One region of the Planococcus lenghuensis genome, then DNA from elsewhere that is predicted to be linked to it. Evidence: riboswitches for the same ligand, from Rfam matches in the RefSeq annotation. Region 1 holds a riboswitch; the other holds the start of a gene.

Region 1 (10,788 bases):
AAAAAGAACTTCAGTCATTCCGGAAGTATTTGCGAGATTTGCAGGCGCGCAAACCCTATACGCTCACTGAGGAAACAGAAGAAACACTTGCAGCGCTCGGTTCCTTATTCAATGCGCCGTATACGATTTATAATCGCGGGAAGCTGTCAGATATGGAGTTCGAACCGTTCGCCGATGAAGAAGGAAACGAGGTGCCACTGTCTTTCGGCGCCTATGCCAGCAATTTCAGCACATCGCCTTCCAAAACGGTCCGCCGGAATGCGTATAAAGCATTCAACAAAGGACTTGAACGGTATAAGCACACGTTTGCGGCTACCTATGCCACGCAAGTAAATCATGAAGTGACGACTGCCCGCCTTCGGGGCTATGACTCAGCGACCGATATGCTGCTGCAGGGACAGCGGGTAACAGACGAAATGTATCATAATCAGCTGGATGTCATTCAACAGGAACTGGCTCCGCATATGCGAAAATACGCGGAGCTGAAGCGCCGGGTACTCGGGCTCGAGACGATGACATTCGCGGATTTGAAAGCGCCGCTTGATCCGGATTTCGAAATCGAGATGGATTTTGAAGAAGCGGCGGATACGGTAGAAAAGGCGCTGGACATCATGGGAGCAGATTACAGCGACATGATCAAGACCGCCATCGCGGAAGGCTGGGTGGATTATGCGGATAATGTCGGCAAATCAACCGGAGCTTCCTGTTCAAGTCCGTATGGTGCCCACCCCTACGTCATGATGACGTGGCCCGGGACGATGCGCGGGGCATTTACGCTTGCCCATGAACTTGGACACGGTGGCCACTTCTATTTTGCTGAAAAAAATCAGCGCATGACGAACGCCCGGCCGTCCCGATACTTCATTGAAGCGCCGTCAACGATGAATGAAATGCTGCTCGGCAACTACCTGCTGTCCAATACTGACGACAAACGGAAAAGACGCTGGCTCATTCTGCAATTACTCGGCACGTATTACCATAATTTCGTCACCCATTTGCTTGAAGGCGAATACCAGCGCCGGATATATGCAACTGCCGAGAAAGGTGAACCACTCACTGCAAGTGTTTTCTCGGAAGTCACCCAGCAAGTGCTGAAGGACTTCTGGGGAGATGCTGTGGAAATTGATGAAGGGGCAGGACTTGTGTGGATGCATCAGCCGCATTATTATATGGGACTCTACCCGTATACGTATTCTGCCGGCCTGACCGTCTCCACTATTGCTTCGAAAGCCATTTTCGATGAAGGGCAGCCTGCCGTCGAGCGGTGGCTGGATGTGCTGAAAACAGGCGGCACGTTAGATCCGCTCGAACTGATCAAAAAAGCCGGCATTGATATGTCAGAGCCTAAGCCGATCCGCCGGGCTGTAGCGCATGTCGGCTCGCTGATTGATGAACTCGCGGAAAGTTATGACTGAACCTGTTTCAGGAACAGACATGCAAATGTACGCGTTTCCACTGCGCCATGAGTCCCGTGCTCATGGCGTTTTATCTAAACAAAGAAGGGAACTACCTTTACATGGGGCATGGACAATGTTACCGGTTTCTAAGCCCCCGTTTTCTGATGCAATGCTGCGGCGGTCTTGACCGCAAAAGCTGTTTGTTCTCGCGGGCTCCACCTACTTCCTGTCGGCTTAAGGACTCAACCAGTTGACAGAATTTTTCAGATCCGGGAAGATGTAAACGTATTCATATTGAATGACATGAAGGAGATGAAAGAATGGATGAATTGAATATAGGCATGGTCGGCTATAAATTCATGGGTAAAGCGCACAGCAATGCCTACCGCGCCTTGCCAATGTTTTTTCCGGATCGGGTAAAACCGACGATGAAAGTGATCTGCGGACGCAACGAAGAAGGAGTTTCCGTAGCGGCCAAAGACTTTGGCTGGAAAGAATATACGACGGATTGGAAAACATTATTAAGCAGAGATGACATTGATGTTATCGATATCAATGCGCCGAGCAATGTACATAAGGAAATTGCGGTTGCTAGTGCAAATGCCGGCAAGCATTTGTATTGTGAAAAGCCGCTCGCCCTTACCCTGCAGGACTCCCGGGATATGCTGGCAGCGGCGGAACAAGCGGGTATCAAGCACATGATTGGCTTCAATTACCGGTTCACACCGGCCATAATGCTGGCAAAAAAGCTGATCGAAGACGGCCGGCTGGGTGATATCCGTCATTTCCGGGCCTGGTTCCTGCAGGACTGGCTCACTGATCCCCACTTCCCGCTCGCCTGGCGGCTTCAAAAAGAAATTGCCGGCTCGGGTGCCCATGGCGATTTAAACGCCCACCTCATTGATCTTGCCCATTTTCTCGTCGGTGATTTGAAAGAAGTAATCGGCATGAGCGAAACATTTATCACTGAACGGCCGCTCCCTGATGATACCGGCGGCTTGTCAGGAACGAGCAAAAAGAATGCCGCAACAGGGCCGGTCACGGTCGATGATGCCGCTCTCTTCCTGGCCCGGTTTGAAAACGGCGCAATCGGCAGTTTTGAAGCGACCCGATTCGCCGCTGGTCACCGGAGCACGAATTCCTTTGAAATTAACGGCAGTAAAGGCAGCGTGATTTTCGATTTTGAACGGATGAATGAACTGCAAGTCTACTTGACCGATGACCAGGCCGACGTCCAGGGCTTCCGCAGAGTGATGGCGACCGATCCGGCCCATGCCTATTCGGATGCATGGTGGCCAGCTGGTCACCCAATCGGCTATGAACATACATTTACGCATGCATTCGTGGAATTGGCGGATGCCATCCGCGAAGACCGTCAGCCTGTTCCAAACTTCAAGGATGGCGTCAAATGCCAGCAAGTCCTGGAAGCCGTTGAGTTATCGATTGAAGAGCGCCGGTGGGTCCAGATCTCAAGTCTATAGTCACTGGCACAAACACTTGATAGGAGTTGTTGCATCATGAAAAAAACAGCATTAATCGTCCAAGGCGGCTGGGAAGGTCATGAACCTGAACAAGTTGCCGGAATCTATAAACAAATACTTGAAGAAGAGAATTTCGAGGTCGAAGTTTCAGACACACTCGAATCCTACGCAGATGCAGAAAAATTGAAATCACTCGATTTGATCGTTCCGAATTGGACGATGGATGAGATCGACCCGGGCTACGTACGCAACGTTTCAGAAGCGGTCATCAGTGGTGTCGGCTTAGCGGGCAGCCATGGCGGCATGTGTGATTCTTTTCGGAAAAACGTCGACTGGCAATTCATGACCGGTGGCAATTGGGTTGCGCATCCCGGGAATGACGGTATCGAATATATGGTGAATGTCAAACATTCATCCAGCCCCATTCTGGAAGGAATGGCTGATTTCAAAGTCGTCAGCGAACAATATTATCTGCACGTGGATCCGGCCGTTGAAGTGCTGGCCACTACCCGGTTCCCTGTCGCGGAAGGCCCGCATGCATTCAACCGGGCGGTGGATATGCCCGTTGTATGGACGAAACGCTGGGGAGCCGGCCGGGTGTTTTATAATTCCCTTGGCCATGTCGCAGACATTGTCGCTATGCCGGAAGTATCTTTTATCATGCGGAGAGGATTCCGGTGGGCAGCTGAAGGCAAAGCATTGTATGCCGGCATGGCTGATAAGAGCGGAGCAAAAGCAGGGGTTTATACCGGAATGGGTGACAGCCAATGAACAAGAAACAATTAAAGATCGGCATCATCGGCTGTGGCTATATCAGTTCCATCTATATGGAAAATATTCCGGCATACAGCCATTTATCCCTTGTTGCCTGTGCCGATCTCGATTTGGAGCGGGCTCGTTCCCAGGCGGCAGCGTTTAATATTCCAAAAGCTTGCAGCGTACAGGAACTGCTGGAAGATCCTGAAATAGATCTCGTAGTGAATCTCACACTGCCGCAAGTGCACGCGGAAGTCAGCCTGCAAATTCTGGAAGCCGGGAAGCATGTGTATGTGGAAAAACCGTTGGCCATTTCTCTTCAAGAAGCGAAGCAGGTTCTTGAAGCTGCGGATAATAAGGGATTGCTGGTCGGCAGTGCGCCTGATACTTTCCTCGGCACAGGTATCCAGACGGCTCTCCAACTGATTGAGAACGGGGAAATCGGTATACCGGTCGGCGCGTCCGCCTCCATGATCATCCGGGGACATGAGCATTGGCATCCGAACCCTTCCTTCTACTATGAAAAAGGAGGCGGTCCGCTGTTTGATATGGGCCCGTATTATTTAACTGCTTTGATCGCGTTGCTTGGTCCAATCCGGCGTCTTGCCGGCTCAGCCCGCATCAGCTATCCGGAACGGACAATTACGAGCGAACCGAACGCCGGTACGAAAATCAACGTCTCAACAGAGACACATATTGCTGGCACGATCGATTTTGCTGCAGGAGCGATCGCTACTCTCACCACCAGTTTCGATGCCTTCGGCGGATCCTCCCTCCCGCCGATCGAGATCTACGGCAGCGAAGGGACATTGCTGGTGCCTGATCCGAACACATTCGGCGGCCCTGTGAAACTTCGAAAAAAAGATGAAGAAGAATTCACTGACATCCCGTTATTGTCTGCATTCCAAGACAATGGCCGCGGTATCGGCGTCGCTGATATGGGCCGGACGATTCTCAGTAGACCGAACGCTCACCGTGCAAATGGACAGCTTGCTTACCATGTGCTTGAAGCAATGCATGGCTTTCTGGAATCATCGCACAAAGGTACTTTTTACGAAATGGAAAGCACGTGTGTAAAGCCGGCTTCATTTTCCGTCACCGACCAGGTTTTCAATTGAGTTCCCGATTTCATTTTAGACGACTAACCCCCGGATAGAGCCTTTTAGAGGGCCCATCCGGGGGTTAGTTCGTTATATTGAATTTTCTAAAGCTGCCTGTACCTGTACGAAACGCTGAGATAAAGGCGGTTTCTCGGTTGTCCCTAAACGCCGCGTTTATTTCCCCACACCAGCGCATGGAGCTGAGGCAGCACTTTGGCATCATTCATAACTGACGAGCAGGCAGTCAGATCAATCAGCCATTCGTACTGCCGCAGCAGGACGGAGACGAGATGGGCATCATCTGTTGTGGCCGTATCGCTATTGCCGACCTGCAGGAAGAACGGAACTGATGGGTAACGCATGTGAAGCTGTTCAGCAAAAGTGAAATCCGTTTCATCAAAAATCACGATTTTCAAGCTGGCATTCGCTTCATCCAATTTCCCCATAATCGCATCCAGTTTATTGAAATCGGTTTTCATCCCGGAGCTGGGCGGCTTCGGCGACAGCGTAATGTCATCGACAGCCAGCAGCCAATCCTGCCAAAATGAGCCCTGTGTTTCCACAGCGACTTTCCATCCCTGTACATGGCACAGCCGGATTAACTCCCCGATCCCTTTGTGAAGAACGGGATTGCCGCCGGAAATCGTGACATGCGAAAAAAATTGCTGCCCGGATCGTTTCAGTTCTTGAATGATTTCCTCGGGCTGCATTGCTGTACTTTTCCCTGTCCCATCCCAGGTAAATTTGGAATCGCACCAGGAACAGGAGTAATCACAACCGGCCGTCCGGACAAACATCGTTTTTTGCCCCATCACCATACCTTCTCCTTGAATCGTTGGACCAAATATCTCCATGACCGGAATTTTCATTGGAAGTCCTCCCGATTGGGCCGGTACACAACATAGCTTGTCGGCGTTTCCCGGACAATGACTTGAAGGCAGACCGGTTTATTATTCCGTGTTGTCAGAAGGGATTGAATGGAAGTCCAAATCTGTTCAGCCAACCGCTCCGTTGTCGGGAAATCGTTCTTGAATTCCGGATGATCATTCAGCACCGAGTGGTCATATCTTTTATGAACCGCTTCTTTCAATAACTTAAAATCGATCAAGAAACCAGAAGGATCCAATTCATTCCCGCCGACCGTCACATTGACAAAGTATGTATGGCCATGCATCACTTGACACTTCCCCGCTTCTTTCGATGGAATGAAATGAGCGGCAGAAAAATTAAAATCCTTATTCAATTCAAAACGGTAAGTATGCGGAACGGCCGGATAAAATTGCTGCATCATACGGCCGCTCCTTCAGACTTCGCTTTCAAGTATGCCTCGAGCCCTGCATTCCGCAATCTGCAGGCAGGACAGTCACCGCAGCCGCTGCTTGGTATGCCATTATAGCAAGTCAATGTTTTTTCCCGGACGAAATCGAGTGCACCCAGTTCATCCGACAGTGCCCATACCTCTGCTTTATCCCGCCACACGAGCGGAGTATGCAAGACGAATTGGGCGTCCATCGCTAAATTCAACGTCACATTCAGCGATTTAATGAATGTATCCCGGCAATCCGGATAACCGCTGAAGTCCGCTTCGCTCACGCCGGTGATCAAATGACGGGCACCGATCGCTTGTGCGTATACTGCGGCAAAAGATAGAAATAAATGGTTTCTTCCCGGCACAAACGTGGATGGCAATTCGCCATCTTGCTGCTCAACCGGAATGTCATTCCGGGTGAGTGCGTTCGCCGATAATTGGTTGATCAGTTTCATGTCGAGTATTTTGAATGGTACCTGCAATTCCTCTGCAATGGCCTGTGCATGTTCAATTTCCGCCGCATGCCGCTGCCCATAATCGAATGTCACGGTCGCCACTTCTCCGAATTTTGATAACGCCCAGAACAGACAGGTTGTGCTGTCTTGACCGCCGCTGAATACAACGACTGCTTTTTCATTTTTCATCTGTTACCGCTCCTTAGTTTTTTTGAGAGGGATTTCGCGAACCTCTAATTTTTCCGAACAGGTTTCATAATACCACATTGAGGAAATGAACCGGAACAAGAAGAGCGGCATATTCTATAGACCCCAGGAATTTAATAACCAAAACAAAGCCTGATGCAATCCCTTTTCGGATTGTATCAGACTATAATTTCAACAACTTACAAAAAAGCAGTTCTTTTATCGATTGCCTACCTGCTGCTTTGCCGCTGATTGTCATGATGCGTATGCAGGTCTGCCTCCCTCTTTCTTCGCTTCATCATATAAACAAAACCGACGAACAGGAGAACCAATGACACGAGCACAATTACAAGGACCACTAATAAAAATCCGAGTGCTTCCATGTTACCTCCTCCTTCTGCCCTTCTTTAATACATTACCCCTGAATTGGGTTCTTATTCTTATTAGGCGGATTTAAGCATTCCCATTAAATACTTTTTATTAGATTAGAAAACGGAGCTCCTGTCATCTTTGAAGGCGGCATCCTGTCTTTTCCTCTAAGCAGAACCGCAGCCGCCTCCACAGGATGAACCGCACGATGAGCCGCCATCGCTGTCACTTCCACCGTCGAACTCAAAAAAACCGCCTGTTTCACCAGATGAATCAACGCGTTTGAAACCAAGGGATTGATCATAAGCAGACGGGTCTTCCCACGCAGCCCAAAAAACATAACCGAGTGTAATGGCATTGAGCGTGTCGTTACTGAATGCCCGGCTGGAACGGTTTTGCAAATTGGCCTTAATGCTTCGGAACTCTTGGATATTCCGGTAATTCTTCCGGGCGTCAAGTGCCGCTTTCACTTCACGGATCAAATACCGGGCGATTTCCTGTGTATCCGGCCGGTCGAAAAAGTACCGGTCCGCCAATGCCGCTGCGCTTTCTGTTTCCCATTCATCAATGAAACGCTGGCTCGGTTTATGCTGATAAAAGGAAAAGCCCCACGCCCGTTCTGAAAAAGGCATTTCTTCAAACAGCTCCAAATACATCATGTCAAACAGGAACCGGTCATCCTCCCCGTCCTTGCCGTCGACATTGGGCTGATGATGAATGAATTGGCCGGCAAAGGTTTCTGTGAAGGATTGATACGACTGCGTGAACAGGAGCATCGTATGCCATACTTCATCGACGCGGGTCGAAAACATCGGAACCTGTTTGAAGACCGCAGTCATCAGCAGGAACCGTTTCTGTTCAAAAATGAGCTCCATCAATGTTTGGGTGTTGAACTCCGTCTCGTCCACCATTCGATTGAAGATATTCACTTGGTATGAGAGCGGGAATGCTTTCTCCAACTGCCGGGCCAGATCCTGCGCAACCGGTTTTGTCGTTCCGATGAAATCCAAACCGAGGGATGTCTGCTGTTTCAAAAAAGTGTATTCATCGTGTTTAAGCTGTGACCGTTGCTCCCGGAACCGCGCATGCCGCCGCTTCTGGGTTCTTTTCGTGAGACCGTATGCGGCAATCAGCAGGCCGAGTAACATAACAATGACGATTACAGTGAATAAGGTTTCTGTCATCAGTCATCATCCCTTCTGGTGTATGGTTCTCGATCGTCGAATCGCACCACCTATCTCTGCTCGTTGTTACTCCTATCCATATACTTCAACACTTTCTCCGGCAACCCCTGCTTTTTTTAGAAAAACACAGGAAAATAGAACATGGATTTGCGATAAGTTGAAAAATAGAGCTTACTCCCTGTCTTTGTAAGACTTGATTTAACGTATACATTTGTATACAATTAAATAGGTATACAAATGTATACAAAGGAGTGAATCCATGAGAAATAATGATTCAAAGCGTTACAGAAGAGGAGAAAACTTTTCAGAAAGTGATGACAGACCCGAAAGTACCCACTCGGTACGAGACGGCGGGCATGGCCGCTCCGGACATCATAAAGGAGCAAAAACGTTCCGGCGCGGTCGGGCCATCGAGTTTCTGGAGCGAATGAATACGAGACGGGAGACTCTGAAGCAGCAATTGGAGACACCGGAGCTGCAGTCCATCAATCCCATTTTAGTCGGAGAGCTGAAAGCCTTGGAAACGGTCATCGCCGAGTTCACCCGGCTGTTCGAACTCCATCCCGATGAAGGGAAGCAGAACGGGCCTGTGTTGCCGGCAGAAGCGACGCCTGTCGATGATAAAACGGAGGCATAGCTCCAGAAATTGACCGCCAGTCACTACATTAACTGGATTGGGGATATCGTATGTTTATTCAAATGAGAAAAATTACCGTATCAGAAGGAAATGCCGAACAAGTCATTAGCCGGTTCAGTCAGAAAGGAATCATTGAGCAGCAGGAAGGATTCGTGGACTTAAAGATCTTAGAGAAAAAAGTCAGACGCGGCGAAGAGAAAGTCGTCGTGCTGGTTACCTGGGAGTCAGAAGACGATTTGAAGCAATGGGAGAAAAGCGACGCCCATATTGCCGGGCATAAAGCTAAACTTAATCAGTCCAAGCCGGATTACGTTCTTAATACGAAGTCTCGAAATATAACGTACGCGCGATCAAAACAAATGCTTAAAAACCCCCTTGGTCATCAAAACGAAAAGCAAGGTGCGCTGCCGGATGCAGCACGCCTTGCTTTTCTTCTATTACGCTTTCTTTAACTATCAAAAAAGAGGAATCGATTGGGAATCATCGTTCGCAAGGATTGAGGAAATATTATGATAGATTTCAGTTCCCAGTACTTTATATCCTTCGGCCGTTAAATGGATGCCATCTGCACTGACGAGACTGACCAGGTCCCCCGCCTGGCGTAAAGCCGACCGGACATCGATTTTTAATACACCTGACTCCGCTGCCACTTCCGTTACGCTGCGGTTGTACTGCCCGTGCCAATGTTCTATCCCGCCGGCTTTGCAGATCCAGTTGCTGACCCGCGAGCTGAATCGCTGAATGATATTTTCGTAATACCGCACCGGATCAAGCGGCGGCAAGGTCAGAATTATCGGAGTGATACCATGCTGTTTCACATGGGTCACAATGGAACTGATGTTTTTGCGGTAGCGATCCAACGGCACGATTGCCTGATGGGTATCATCCGGGTGATCGGCAACTTCTTCCCACAGGAAATTGCAGTCATTCCCGCCTATCCCGATAATGACAATAGCCGGTTGTTCTGCCACCACATCCTTTTCAAGCCGCGCCAGCAGTGAATTCGAGTTGTCATTGAACGCTCCTTTATTCAGCACGTGCGCTTCACTGCCGGATAAGAGTGATTCATTATTGTTCAATAGCTCCTGCAACATGGCCGGATAATTGCTTTTCAGGATTTTAAAGCGCTCATTTCTAAATGTAACGCCGCGTGTCAGGCTATCTCCAAAACAAACGATTTTCATGGTATCCCTCCTCTTTCTCCTTAATATGTATAGCACTATAGCATAAGAAAGAAAGGCATACTATTGACATTCGTCATGTGTTTCCAACCAAACAAGGAGAAACCATATAAACAGAAAAGACAAGCCCGCATTGAAAATCGGCCGGGCCTGTCTTGTTTCTTTATCTTGTTTTAAGCCGATCAGGACCAGCGCTTGCTGCGGACCGGGCGGAACTTCGCCGCTTCATAGGCAGGATTCAGGTAATACATTTCATTGCAGCAGAAATTAGCGAGTTCCGTCAATTCCTGAAAGGTGCCACAGGTGACCTTGAAGGTATGAATCCCATTTGGCATGGCTTTTAAGGATGCGTGGGCATGAATCCATTTGACTTCTTCAATTTCAACCCACCTGCTTGTTGTGCTCTCAGCTTCCACACATGTCAACCGGGCAAACAGCGTGATAAAGACCTGGCCTTCTTCTATATGCGTATCTTTTGCGCGAGTAAAATAATAGCTGCGTTTTCCTGTAACCAATGGATTCGCCTGTGACATGTATCAAACCCCCTCCTCAATAAATTACCTGTCAAATTCACTGCTGATTTTCCGCAATACTGCTGCAAGCCGCGCTGCGAAAAGTCCCGGGGCTTCTGTCGCTTCCATATGTAAACAGATACCGCCGAACTTTTCTTCTTTCCACTGCCGGTAATTCGCGGGCAGCAAATACTCATGCTCGATCAGCCCTGTTATAAAGC
Region 2 (10,788 bases), 1.8 Mb from region 1:
TATGCAGAAGAGCATGCAATTTCTCGCAGGTGAAATTGACTATGAGGTGCCACCACAGGATCTTCATATCGATGTAAACCGCATTCCAACGATGCCGGCCAGCGAATTTATCATGTCGGATATCCGGCTCAATCGCTGACGGCTTTGGTATACTTGGAGTAAAAACAGAAAAGTGTGGGGATTGGCATGATAGATTTTTTTAACCGTCCGGAACTGAAGGGGCTGTATGTCGGGAAGCCGAAACGGCTCCGGAATGCTGAAGGGCGGGAGTTGCACTCCGGTATATTCAAGCTGCCGACGGAAGAAGCGACACTGCGGCGGGAAGGCTTCGAAGGTGATGGGGTGGCGAATATGAAGAACCACGGTGGACTTGACAGAGCTGTCTGCATATATGGACTTGAGCATTACCGGCAGTGGAACCGTGAATACCGGACACAGCTCAGCGAAGCGAGTTTCGGAGAAAATTTGCTCGCGGAGAACATGGAAGAAGAAAACGTGCATATCGGAGACGTTTTCCAAGTCGGGGAAGCTGTCATTCAAATTACGATGGGCCGGATTCCCTGCGATACCATTAATAAACGCACCGGAATCCCGACGCTCATGAAGCGGTTCATGGAGACCAGCCATACCGGATTTCTTTGCCGGGTGCTGGAGGAAGGCGTGGTCAGACAAGATTCGGCCATCAAGAAAGTGGAGGAAGACCCACAGCGGATTTCAGTCTTTTATGCAAATTCCATTTACTTTAACAATCCTGAATTCATCGAAGGGATGGAAAATGTGGTTGCCGTCCCTGCACTCGCGGAAGACTGGCGCAGGCGGTTTGAAAAACGCATTGCAAAAGCCCGGCTGGCGGATTGAAGGCAAAAAACACAAGAAAACCGGAAGCGGCCGCTTCCGGTTTTGGTTTAGGTTGACTGCACAGCGGCGACTTGCTTATCGTGCTGTCCGCGCCGGCAAAGCCGAACGAGCAGGTAAACGATCGGTGTATCAACAGCGGCAGCGAACCACTTAAACACATATTGCGTCACGATCATGAGCAACAAGGCACTCAGCGGCATCGTGCCGTAGAAAGCGATCGTGATGAACAGCGTGGTATCGACCAGCTGGCTTACCATGGTTGATGCATTATTCCGGACCCATAACTTTGAATCGCCATGCCGGGCTTTCAGCTTGTGGAAAATGGTGATATCCAAGTTCTGACTGACGAAATACGACACAAGACTGGCGAGTGTTACCCGGAAGCCGGCAGAAAATACGGTTTCAAATGACTCTTGACTGCTGAAAAATGCAGCAGACGGCAGCTGGATAGCTGTGTAAATGAAAATAAGTGCACAAATTTGTGTAACAAATCCGGCAACGACCGTCTGCCGGGCTGCTTCCTTGCCGTATACTTCGGCAATGGTATCCGTAATCGGAAACGTAAAGACATAGACGATAACGGCAGCAGGCAAAACGAGCCATTCATTTAACGCAAACAGTTTGACCGCCAGTATGTTGGCCAGCACCAGAAAACCGACGAACGCGCCATTCAAGTAGAGCAGCATAAGTAATTTCCTCCTCAGCGGTTATCGACTTTTTCCGGATACATGTCATGATTCATCATCCGGTGCGACGCCATTTCTTCGTATTTTGTTCCAGGTTTGCCGTAATTCGTGTATGGATCAATGGACAGGCCGCCACGTGGCGTAAATTTCCCCCATACTTCGATGTAGCGGGGGTCTAACAGTTCAATCAGGTCATTCATGATGATGTTGACGCAGTCTTCGTGAAAATCCCCGTGATTTCGGAAGCTGAACAAGTACAATTTCAGCGACTTGCTTTCTACAAGTTTTTTGTCAGGGATAAATGAAATGTACATCGTCGCGAAATCCGGCTGTCCCGTCATCGGACAAAGTGATGTGAATTCCGGGCAATTGAACTTCACAAAGAAGTCGCGATTCACATGCAGATTGTCGACCGCCTCCAAAATCGATGGATCGTATTCAAATGTGTATTTTGTATGTTGATTGCCGAGCAATGATAAATGCCCGAGTGATTGATCTTGTCTTCCAGCCATTAAAAAAGCCTCCCTGAGTGTCAGCATTCAGGAGAGGCCATAAAAAAATGGAATAAGAAAAGCCGAATCGCATCTGGATTCGGCTGAGTTTCACTAATCCATAGTTTTTTATAGAGGGTGTGCGCTATGAACCTCTCCCGCTGCCGGATTATTTAATTTCCGTTCTTTATAGTATAGACAGAAACGCGGCATGTCAATAGAATGTTTGAATTCCCCTGTAACGGAAATATTAAGAGGAAGGAGTAAGTTAAGGAGGAGTAACCATGACAGATGCACAGCTGAAAGAATTCAAGGAGCGTTTGGAAAACAACTTGAAAGATCTTGAAGAACGGATTCAACATAGAGAAGAATTCAATACGAATGAGCTTTCTCAGTATGATAATCACCCAGGGGATAATGCTACTCAATTATTCGATAAGGAACGCGGCCTGGCGATTACTGAATTTAAACAAGAGGAAATTGACGATACACGTGCAGCACTTCAGGCGATTGAGGATGGGACATACGGAAAATGTGCTGTGTGTGGACGAGAAATTCAATATGACCGCTTGGATATCCTCCCGACCGCGTTAACTTGCATCGATCATGCGGATCAGCAGCCGGATATGAATACACGGCCAGGCGAGGAAGATATTATGGAGCCGATGACAGATCAGCCAGTTGAAAAAGAAGATGATCGGCTTCGTGACTTCAATAACAGTTTTGAAGAAGTGGAAGATTTCGGTTCGTCGGATACACCGCAGGATCAGCCGAATGAAGATCAAGAGAACTTCTATGATGATAATGACACAAATCGCGATCAGTAATGCAGGAACAACAAGCAATTGACAAGGGTGGATAATATGGAATTGGAACAAGAGCTGTATGAATTGGAATGCAGTCATATTCATCCGGATATCCGGATCTCTTCTCAAAAACTGAACGAAGTGTTGGATGAAGCATTCTTTGAATTCGGCAGTTCAGGAAAGGTTTGGAAACGGGCGGATTACGAAGGCGATCATGCCTTGGAACCGGATGACATGGAAATCTCCGAATTTCAAGTGCATGCGTTAGGACCGGATGGCGCATTGACCACCTATCGCCTGTTCAATAAAACCAGCAGCCGTCACTCCCTGCGAAGTTCCATATGGCGCAGACGGGGAAACGGGTGGAAACTGTATTTCCACCAGGGAACCCCTGCGGAGTGAAAAGGTTTTGCCGGACGTGAAAACGGTTATTTATAAGGATAGGATCCTTTGGGAAAAGGAGGGGTAAGATTGAAAAATGCAGTTGTATTATTCGATGGGGATTGCAATTTCTGTGATTCCAGTGTTCAATTCATCATAAATCATGACCCGGTCGGTTATTTTAACTTCGCCTCACTGCAGAGCGAAATCGGGGAAGAGCTGTCAGAGAAATATAATATACCGGATGACGTGGATAGCCTCGTACTGATACAGGATGACCAAGCCTATGTGAAAACAGATGGGGCGCTGCGGATTGCGAATCACCTGACGGGACTGTGGAAGCTTGCTTACTACTTGAAGTCGTTTCCGCGTCCGCTGCGCGATGCCGCATACGATACATTTGCCAGAAACCGGTACAAGATTTTTGGTCAATTGCAGGCTTGTATGCTGCCACCGCCGCATGTGCGAAAGCGATTCCTGGATAAGTAATCGAGAAAAACCGCCTCTTGCAGGCGGTTTTTTATGTTGCATTGAAATCCTGGCGCAGATACAGCTTTATTGATTTTTACTTTATGAAGCGGGAGCTGCCCAACCGGCAGGCTCCCGCTGATTACTCTTATTCAAAATTCGAATACCGCCAGTATTGATTGGCAATTGTACCGGCCATGTATGCGAGCCCTTTGCTTTCAGCCCGGTGCAGCGGCATCCATTCTTCTTGCCCGCTGCGATTTAAGTAGACTTCGTGATTCGGTGCCTGATCATGTACACCCACAATGTCAAAATGTCCATTGCGGTAAAAGGTTGCCGATATATCGTAATCGATGGCAGGGGAAGCGGTGAGCGGATTGCCGACACTGTGTGTAATCGCCACCACCGCTTTCTGATCGTCTTCATCCACTTGCTCGACACCGACTTTTTCGGCTGAACCGACGCCTGCTTTCCGGAATTTCTTCCGCCAATTATAGGCAATGGATGTGCCGACGTCTTTTTTGAAGTTGTCGACCGTTGCTTCTTTGTCCAATCGGATTGTAAACTCAACCAATGTCCGGTAACGTTTACTGTGCGGATCAAATCCGCGGCCATCTCCTTTGAAAAAACGATTGGGGGAAGTCAGATTCGGATTAGCCAGTATTTCTTCCGATAGAAAAGTCTTATACCGGAAATTCCAGATCGGATATTGAATTTCCCCTTTTGGTTTTTCAGGCATATTCAGGAGCGTATCAAGCTTACCGAGCCGCTTGGTCAGCCAAAATGATTCTTCTGATGCTTCCTGCTCGGTGGAATTAGGATTTAACATACCAAACACCGATGCAACCAGCGATTTTTCCGAGCTGAACAACTCTTCTGCTGACCGTTCAAGCGGTCGTTTTGCATGGATCGTATATACATATTCGCTATGCATATCCACCGATGTATCGGTGAACTGACTTTCCTGTACAGCGTCCAGTAGCTCATTATTCCGGAAAATTTCATATGCATTAATTCCTTGGATATCACCCCAAGCAAGTGTCACTTCTCCATCTGCTATGATTGCTGTAAGTACAATTTGCCGGAGCTGGTTTTCTGTCTCTGATCCTCTTTCTTCTGTGCCAGTCTGCATTTTCAGCCGTTCAACCGGTTCTCCAGCCTCGTTAAGCCGCTCAATCGTATAAATATAGAGTTCACCTTTGCGCAGCTGGTCGTCTCTAAAAACTGTTTCTCTGCCTTCATAGAGTACGCGCTCCTCCCGGGTTATCCGGCATACGCTCCCGGTATCCGTCCATGAAAATTCAATGACGCTGTCTGACTGCTCCAATGATTCAACCTTCAACTTTTTCACTGTGAGTACCTCCGCCTTTTTTATTCTAATACCCTTTCCTTACAAGAAAATTCCGTAATATTTGTAATGAACTTAATATAAATTTCACGGGAAGCGACGAATCCTTTCTGTATAATTAAAGAGACAACTGGAGGTGTTGAAGATGGCTCATCCGTCTCAATTACTGGATCAATTAAAAAAAGAGAAACCGGAACTGGAAGTCCAACATTGGGTGTACGGCATTTTTAACACGAACTACGCCGAACCTGCAAGCGGGATTAAGGGCATCCTTACCGCGACGGGTTCTGAACTGGTCTTTTTGGGTCATGACGCATCAGGGGAAGGAAAGACAGCAATCATTCCGTTTACCGACATCCGTCGTGTAACTGCTGTGTTAAGCGGAGCTGCACAAATCACGTGTCAGACCGATGCCGGCAATCTGGAGATTTCCTACATTTCACGCGGGGATGCTGCTGCCCTGGTTGCACATTTGGAGACGCATTGCGGATAAGGGAGCAGTGAACACATGCTGAAAAAAGGGCTGTCCCGACAGGTCATGGATATGACTTATCGGACAGCCCTTCTTTGGTTTTACAGCTCGCCTTCTGTTCAGTCCGCCGGAAGCTTTACGGAAACATGCCAAGGCGCACATCAAATCCGGGCGTATTGCCCGGACCGGTTTTCTCCGGATATTTTCAAGGGAAATCCACGTTCGAAAAAGCAGGGAGAGAACACCGAATGGTGATTCTCTCCCTGCCTTTGATTCAAAGAGGAGCTTTTTGAACAGCTCCTGTTGACTAGAGTTTAATCTTTTTCATCGAAGTAGACATGCTTCAATTCCCATGTATCACCAATCTCGAGTACGCCGAATGAATAATGAGGCTGCCGCCGTTTATCAGTCGGTGAGCCAGGATTGAAGAGAAGCACATCCTTCTCTTTTCGCATAAGCGGAATGTGGGAATGACCGAACACGATGATATCCACTTCATCATCTGCGAACGCATCCAGTGCCCGCTGTTCTGTCGTCTTCTGAGTGCCATCGCCGTGAATGACGCCGACTCTCACTTGAGCGAATGTGAGTACTTTTTTTCGGCCGAATTTATCAGCTATTTCCCATGGATCCACATTGCCGGCGACGCCGTCTGTTTCAGCATAGGCCGCCAGTTCGTGATAGACATCCAGCTGTTGCCAGTCACCGGCATGAACGATGAAGTCAGCATCCTGGAGCATGACAGTCAGCGCATGGGGCAGTTTTTTTGCCCGCATCGGAATATGCGTATCCGATAGAATAACTACTTTCATGTGATCGCCTCCTAATTTGCCGTCTGTTCGAGTACATCCGTCACCAGTCCGGCCGGATAGACGCTGCCATCATTATCTTCCACTTCCTCGATCATCATGCCGATGATCGGGGAAGGCTGGTCTGCGTTATAACCGATGAAAAAACCGTTTTGCTGGCCTTCCGTCTGCAATTGGACTGTGCCGGTTTTACCTGCCACAGGCACAGCCGCCGCTTTAACGGCATCCAAAGGGCCTTCTTCCACCACATTGCGGAGACTCGTGCGGATCCGTTCTGCATTCTCTGCACTCACCAAGTTCTCTTTCCACACTTCCGGTTCTTCTTCCGCGAATAACATCGGTTCATAAATCGTTCCGTCATTGATGAACGCTTCATAAAGCGACGTCAAGTGGACAATATTCGCGAGCATTTCACCTTGCCCATAGGAGGTGTCTGCCAGCTGAATCTCTGAATCGATGGTTCCGTCATTGGTAATCTGAGAAGCCGCCAGATTCATCGGAAATGGAATCTCTTCCCCGAAACCGAAACTCGTTAAGCCTTCTGTCAACTTCTCTTCTCCCAATGCAAGTCCTTGCTGAGCAAAATAGATGTTATCAGAATAAACGAGTGCTTTATTCAAATCGATCGGATTCGGCACTTCCGGATGCACACGGGCGACTTCGTAATTGCCCCAGGAGCGATCGCGTTGCCATGTCTTGCTGTTGATCTCCACCCCTGCAGCAGGGTCGAGTGTACCGGCTTCCAGACCAATGGCTGCTGTAATCGGTTTTATAGTGGAGCCGGGAGCGTACCGGGCGGTAAACCGGTTAAACAGCGGATTCTTCGGGTTATCCTGCAATTCCTGAAAGCGGGATGATTTCATGCCGAGCACAAATTCATTCGGATCAAAGCCGGGTGAGCTGACAAGGGCCAGCGTTTCCCCGGTGGCAGGATCGATCGCTGTGCTTGCGCCTGCTTCACCGTTCATGGTGTCGTAAATGGTTTTCTGCAATTCTGCATCAATGGTCAGCTTAACTGTTTCACCATCAGCAGCGGGCTGTTCAGCGACAACAATAGTTTCTGTTTCTGCGCCAAACGTTTTTTCAATGGTGATCCGGGCTCCGGCTTCACCGCTCAGCTGTTCTTCTAGCTGAAGCTCCAGTCCTTTACGCCCGACAATATCGCTTTCGATATAACCTTCATCCGCCATTTCTGCCAGCTGCTCGGCTGTGATGCGTCCGACGTAGCCTGTCACATGGGAAAGGGCTTCACCGTAAGGATAATAACGCACGGCCGTTTCATCGAGCCCGACTCCTGGAATGGCATCAGCATCTTGAGCCTGCTGAGCCTGGGCTGCAGGCAGGGTGGTGAGCGGCACAAAAAAGTTCGGCTGAACCCAGCTTTGGTTCAGCTGTTTATCAATGTAGCTGACCGTCACGTCAAGCAATTCAGCGAGTTCTGATTTCCGGGAAGGATCCGTAAATTTCTCGGGAACGATGCCGACTTCATAGCCTGTTGAATTGGTTGCGAGCGGCTGTCCGTTCCGGTCGATGATCTCACCCCGGGCTGCTGCTTCAAGTATATCGATTTCCACGTTATCGCCTGTTTCAAGGTTCGGCAGAACAAGAGAAGGGCCCCAATCCGTGAACCAGTTTTCTTCCCCGTTCTGCTCTTCATAAAGAAGTGTGAGGGTTTCTTCAAATTCTATCGGACCGGCAAGCGTTTCCATGCTGATTTGTACCGGGAAATCCGCCAGTTCATTCTCATCCCATTCCGTACCTTCAGGCGGTTCCGTGTAAGTGATATTTATATCATGAATACCTAGATCCTCGACTAACTGCTGCTGATATTCAATGAACGTTTCTTCCCCGAATGCCTCTTTCGCATCTGCAGATAAAAATTCCTCATATAAATGCGTAAAGTCCGCTTCATTCCAATAAGTAATATATTCTGCCAGTCTTTCTTCCGGTGTCTGTCCGGCATCTGCCACGGGTTCTTCCGGTGCCGGCTGCTCTTCCGGTACAGGTTCTTCAGTCTGCTCCTGGCAACCCGCAAGAAGGAAGAGGAGCGGCGCAATGCCTGCTACACTTTTTTTCATATATACAATTCCCCCGTTCTTTTCTTTATATTGTACCCGTTCACTGGCAGTCGTAAAAATGAAATGGTTATTTTTGAGGAAAAAAGGGAAAAGAAAACTATCGAAACGATTAGCCAGAAGTTTTATCTACAGACAGGAGGAGTTATCATGAACGAAAAGTCAAATCAGGACGTTTCCAAGAACAAAAAAAAGGTGATAAAAGATGGAAAGGAAATCTGGGTGTACGAAGATCACGACATGCATAATAGCGTGAAAGCAGATCAAAAAGAAGCGCCGGATGCTGATAAAGTGGAAGGCAAAGAAGGCCTGACCGAGCTGGATGCTACGTATTACGATGAGTGGCAGTCGATGGAATACCCCCGGACGAACAAAGAAATCGACGGGCTGGACGAACTCGCAGACGATGATGAGGATATGAAAGATAAAAAGAAATAAGTGAACGGAAAAGGAGAAGCCCGCGAGCTTCTCCTTTTTTATATTACTTTGTATAAAGTGTATTCGAAATGAGACGGAACAGGTAATCTGTGTGATCGCGGAATGCCGGCTCCAGGCCGATTAATGTTACATCTTTATCGCTTTCGCGCACGATGACGGGCTGTCCGGCAGCTGTTTCATTGCCTTTCCAATGACCAGCGACGAAGAAGTCACCATCGTCGAATGACGCAAGCACTTCCGTCTCTTCTGCGCCATCATACCAAGTCGGGCGGTAGACGAATCCGATATCGTCTTGGCCGAAGCTTGCAGTTGTGCCGGAGGCTTCATAATCGACCGTCACGATGCCGTTGCTGTTCCAACCGCCAGTATTCACTGTGACATCCGTCAGGCCAAGCGCCTTCGCTGCTTGAGAACCGCCGGCGCCCGCTGCGAGGAACTTGCCGCCATTCGCGACAAAATCAGTGACGTTCTGTTTGAAGGCATCAAACTGGCCTGTATTCTGGAATCCGAATTCCTTGTTTGCAGTACTTAGGCGTGTTGAAATTAAGTTGGCTGTGCCGTTATAGATAAACGCATCATAGCCATTCAGACCAGCTTCCGCCACTTCAACTGGAGACAATTCTGTCACATCGAATCCGAGGCGCTCAAGCGCGAGTTTCATGCCGGCGTGCGACTGGACTTTACCCATACCGCCGTCTTCCAGCAATGCCACTTTAAGTGCGTTCAATGGCGTTGTGTCTGCCGGTACTTTGCCGCTTGCGATCTGGAGGCCGGATGCCTTCACAGCAGCAGAGACGGCGTTAGCCGGTGCATCCGTGTAAAACGTACCATCTGTACCGCGTGTGACTTTCACGCCTTGTGCGAGAAGGGTATTCACCAATTCCACCGCTTTTACAGAAGAATTCGGGATAACGAATGGCCCTTTTCCGGAAATGGCTCCCTGGCTGCCCGCTTCATTCACTTTCGCGGAAGGAACGGTCACTTTGCTGTTGACTGCATTGGCTTCAAAGCCCCACAATTCCGGCAGGCTCCAGGCAGAGATATCATACATAGAAGACGTATCATCAGTAATATCTTCACCATCCCATAGCATGGTGTTTGCAAGTCCCGCTTTCGCCTGATCCATATTCACGACATAAGAGCCTTTTGCATAACTGACGCCATCCACTTTGAAGGATTTGGATGCACGCACGACTTCAATGTCATTGGCCAGCAAGTGATTGACCGCTTTTTCCGTCACGGTCGGATCTTCTTCATTCACCGGCAGTACGTACGCTTCCGGGAAGAAGCCGGCTTCATGGTACGGGTGATCAAAATTGATACCGCGCTTGAAGATCTCGATCTGGTCAGCGATCATTTCTTCTTTGTTTTCCGTCGCATACTCCAATGCACCCATGATGGCGTTGTACATCCACGCTACGCCGCTTTCGTCATTCGTCGGCGCTTCAAGTGTGTGGCCGTATGCACCGTGGTACATGGCATACATTGGCGTGAAGATCGGCGGGTAATCATCCCAGCCAGCAGCGTCGTCGCGCGCCGGAATGTAAGTGCCTGTCATGCCTTCATATATCGTACCTTCATAAGCTGCTGCGTTTTCCATGATTTCGTTTTCCATTGCCTGAGCCTGTCCAAGCGCCCATTTATTATACAAATCATACTCATAGTTTGGATTATGCGGTGGGGTACAAGGCTCAATGAGGCCTTGTTTATTTGGTGCATAGTTCTTCACGTAGCCATGTGTGTCAAGGAACACCATCGGATTCCATTCCGTGATCAGGTCGACCGTCTGCTGCGTTTCCGGCTGGGATTGCGTGATGAAATCGCGGTTCAAGTCGATGCCTTCACCATTGAAGCGGGTGGCGGCAATGCGTCCGTCCGGATTCGCGTTCACATTGAAAATCAGGATATTGTTTTCAAGAATGGAAGTGGTGGTTTCGTCCGTTTGTGTTGCAAAGC

What was found. Region 1 has a riboswitch for preQ1 ahead of queC (7-cyano-7-deazaguanine synthase QueC). Riboswitches for the same ligand answer to the same signal wherever they lie in the genome.
Region 2: it holds a riboswitch for preQ1, as region 1 does, so the genes downstream of both, queF (preQ(1) synthase) here and queC (7-cyano-7-deazaguanine synthase QueC) in region 1, are expected to answer to the same signal.

What each region holds. Positions count from the first base shown of each region.
Region 1 covers NZ_CP019640.1:1,969,317-1,980,104, forward strand. The annotation lists gene pepF (oligoendopeptidase F) at 1-1,415, shown strand, start outside; gene B0X71_RS10145 (Gfo/Idh/MocA family protein) at 1,718-2,878, shown strand; gene B0X71_RS10150 (ThuA domain-containing protein) at 2,915-3,649, shown strand; gene B0X71_RS10155 (Gfo/Idh/MocA family protein) at 3,646-4,752, shown strand; gene queE (7-carboxy-7-deazaguanine synthase QueE) at 4,896-5,603, opposite strand; gene queD (6-carboxytetrahydropterin synthase QueD) at 5,600-6,025, opposite strand; gene queC (7-cyano-7-deazaguanine synthase QueC) at 6,022-6,687, opposite strand; PreQ1 riboswitch class I at 6,695-6,738, opposite strand; gene B0X71_RS20965 (hypothetical protein) at 6,915-7,067, opposite strand; gene B0X71_RS10175 (glycine-rich domain-containing protein) at 7,221-8,237, opposite strand; gene B0X71_RS10180 (hypothetical protein) at 8,497-8,874, shown strand; partial or broken gene B0X71_RS10185 (antibiotic biosynthesis monooxygenase family protein) at 8,925-9,241, shown strand; gene B0X71_RS10190 (SGNH/GDSL hydrolase family protein) at 9,330-10,058, opposite strand; gene B0X71_RS10195 (hypothetical protein) at 10,238-10,588, opposite strand; gene B0X71_RS10200 (hypothetical protein) at 10,613-10,788, opposite strand, start outside.
Region 2 covers NZ_CP019640.1:205,850-216,637, forward strand. The annotation lists gene B0X71_RS01145 (CYP152 family fatty-acid peroxygenase CypC) at 1-139, shown strand, start outside; gene B0X71_RS01150 (MOSC domain-containing protein) at 187-858, shown strand; gene B0X71_RS01155 (queuosine precursor transporter) at 906-1,544, opposite strand; gene queF (preQ(1) synthase) at 1,559-2,056, opposite strand; PreQ1 riboswitch class I at 2,151-2,197, opposite strand; gene B0X71_RS01165 (TraR/DksA C4-type zinc finger protein) at 2,320-2,862, shown strand; gene B0X71_RS01170 (nuclear transport factor 2 family protein) at 2,899-3,243, shown strand; gene B0X71_RS01175 (thiol-disulfide oxidoreductase DCC family protein) at 3,313-3,711, shown strand; gene B0X71_RS01180 (DUF3238 domain-containing protein) at 3,839-5,041, opposite strand; gene B0X71_RS01185 (hypothetical protein) at 5,184-5,531, shown strand; gene B0X71_RS01190 (hypothetical protein) at 5,547-5,765, shown strand; gene B0X71_RS01195 (metallophosphoesterase family protein) at 5,825-6,322, opposite strand; gene B0X71_RS01200 (penicillin-binding transpeptidase domain-containing protein) at 6,334-8,397, opposite strand; gene B0X71_RS01205 (hypothetical protein) at 8,545-8,832, shown strand; gene B0X71_RS01210 (M14 family zinc carboxypeptidase) at 8,876-10,788, opposite strand, start outside.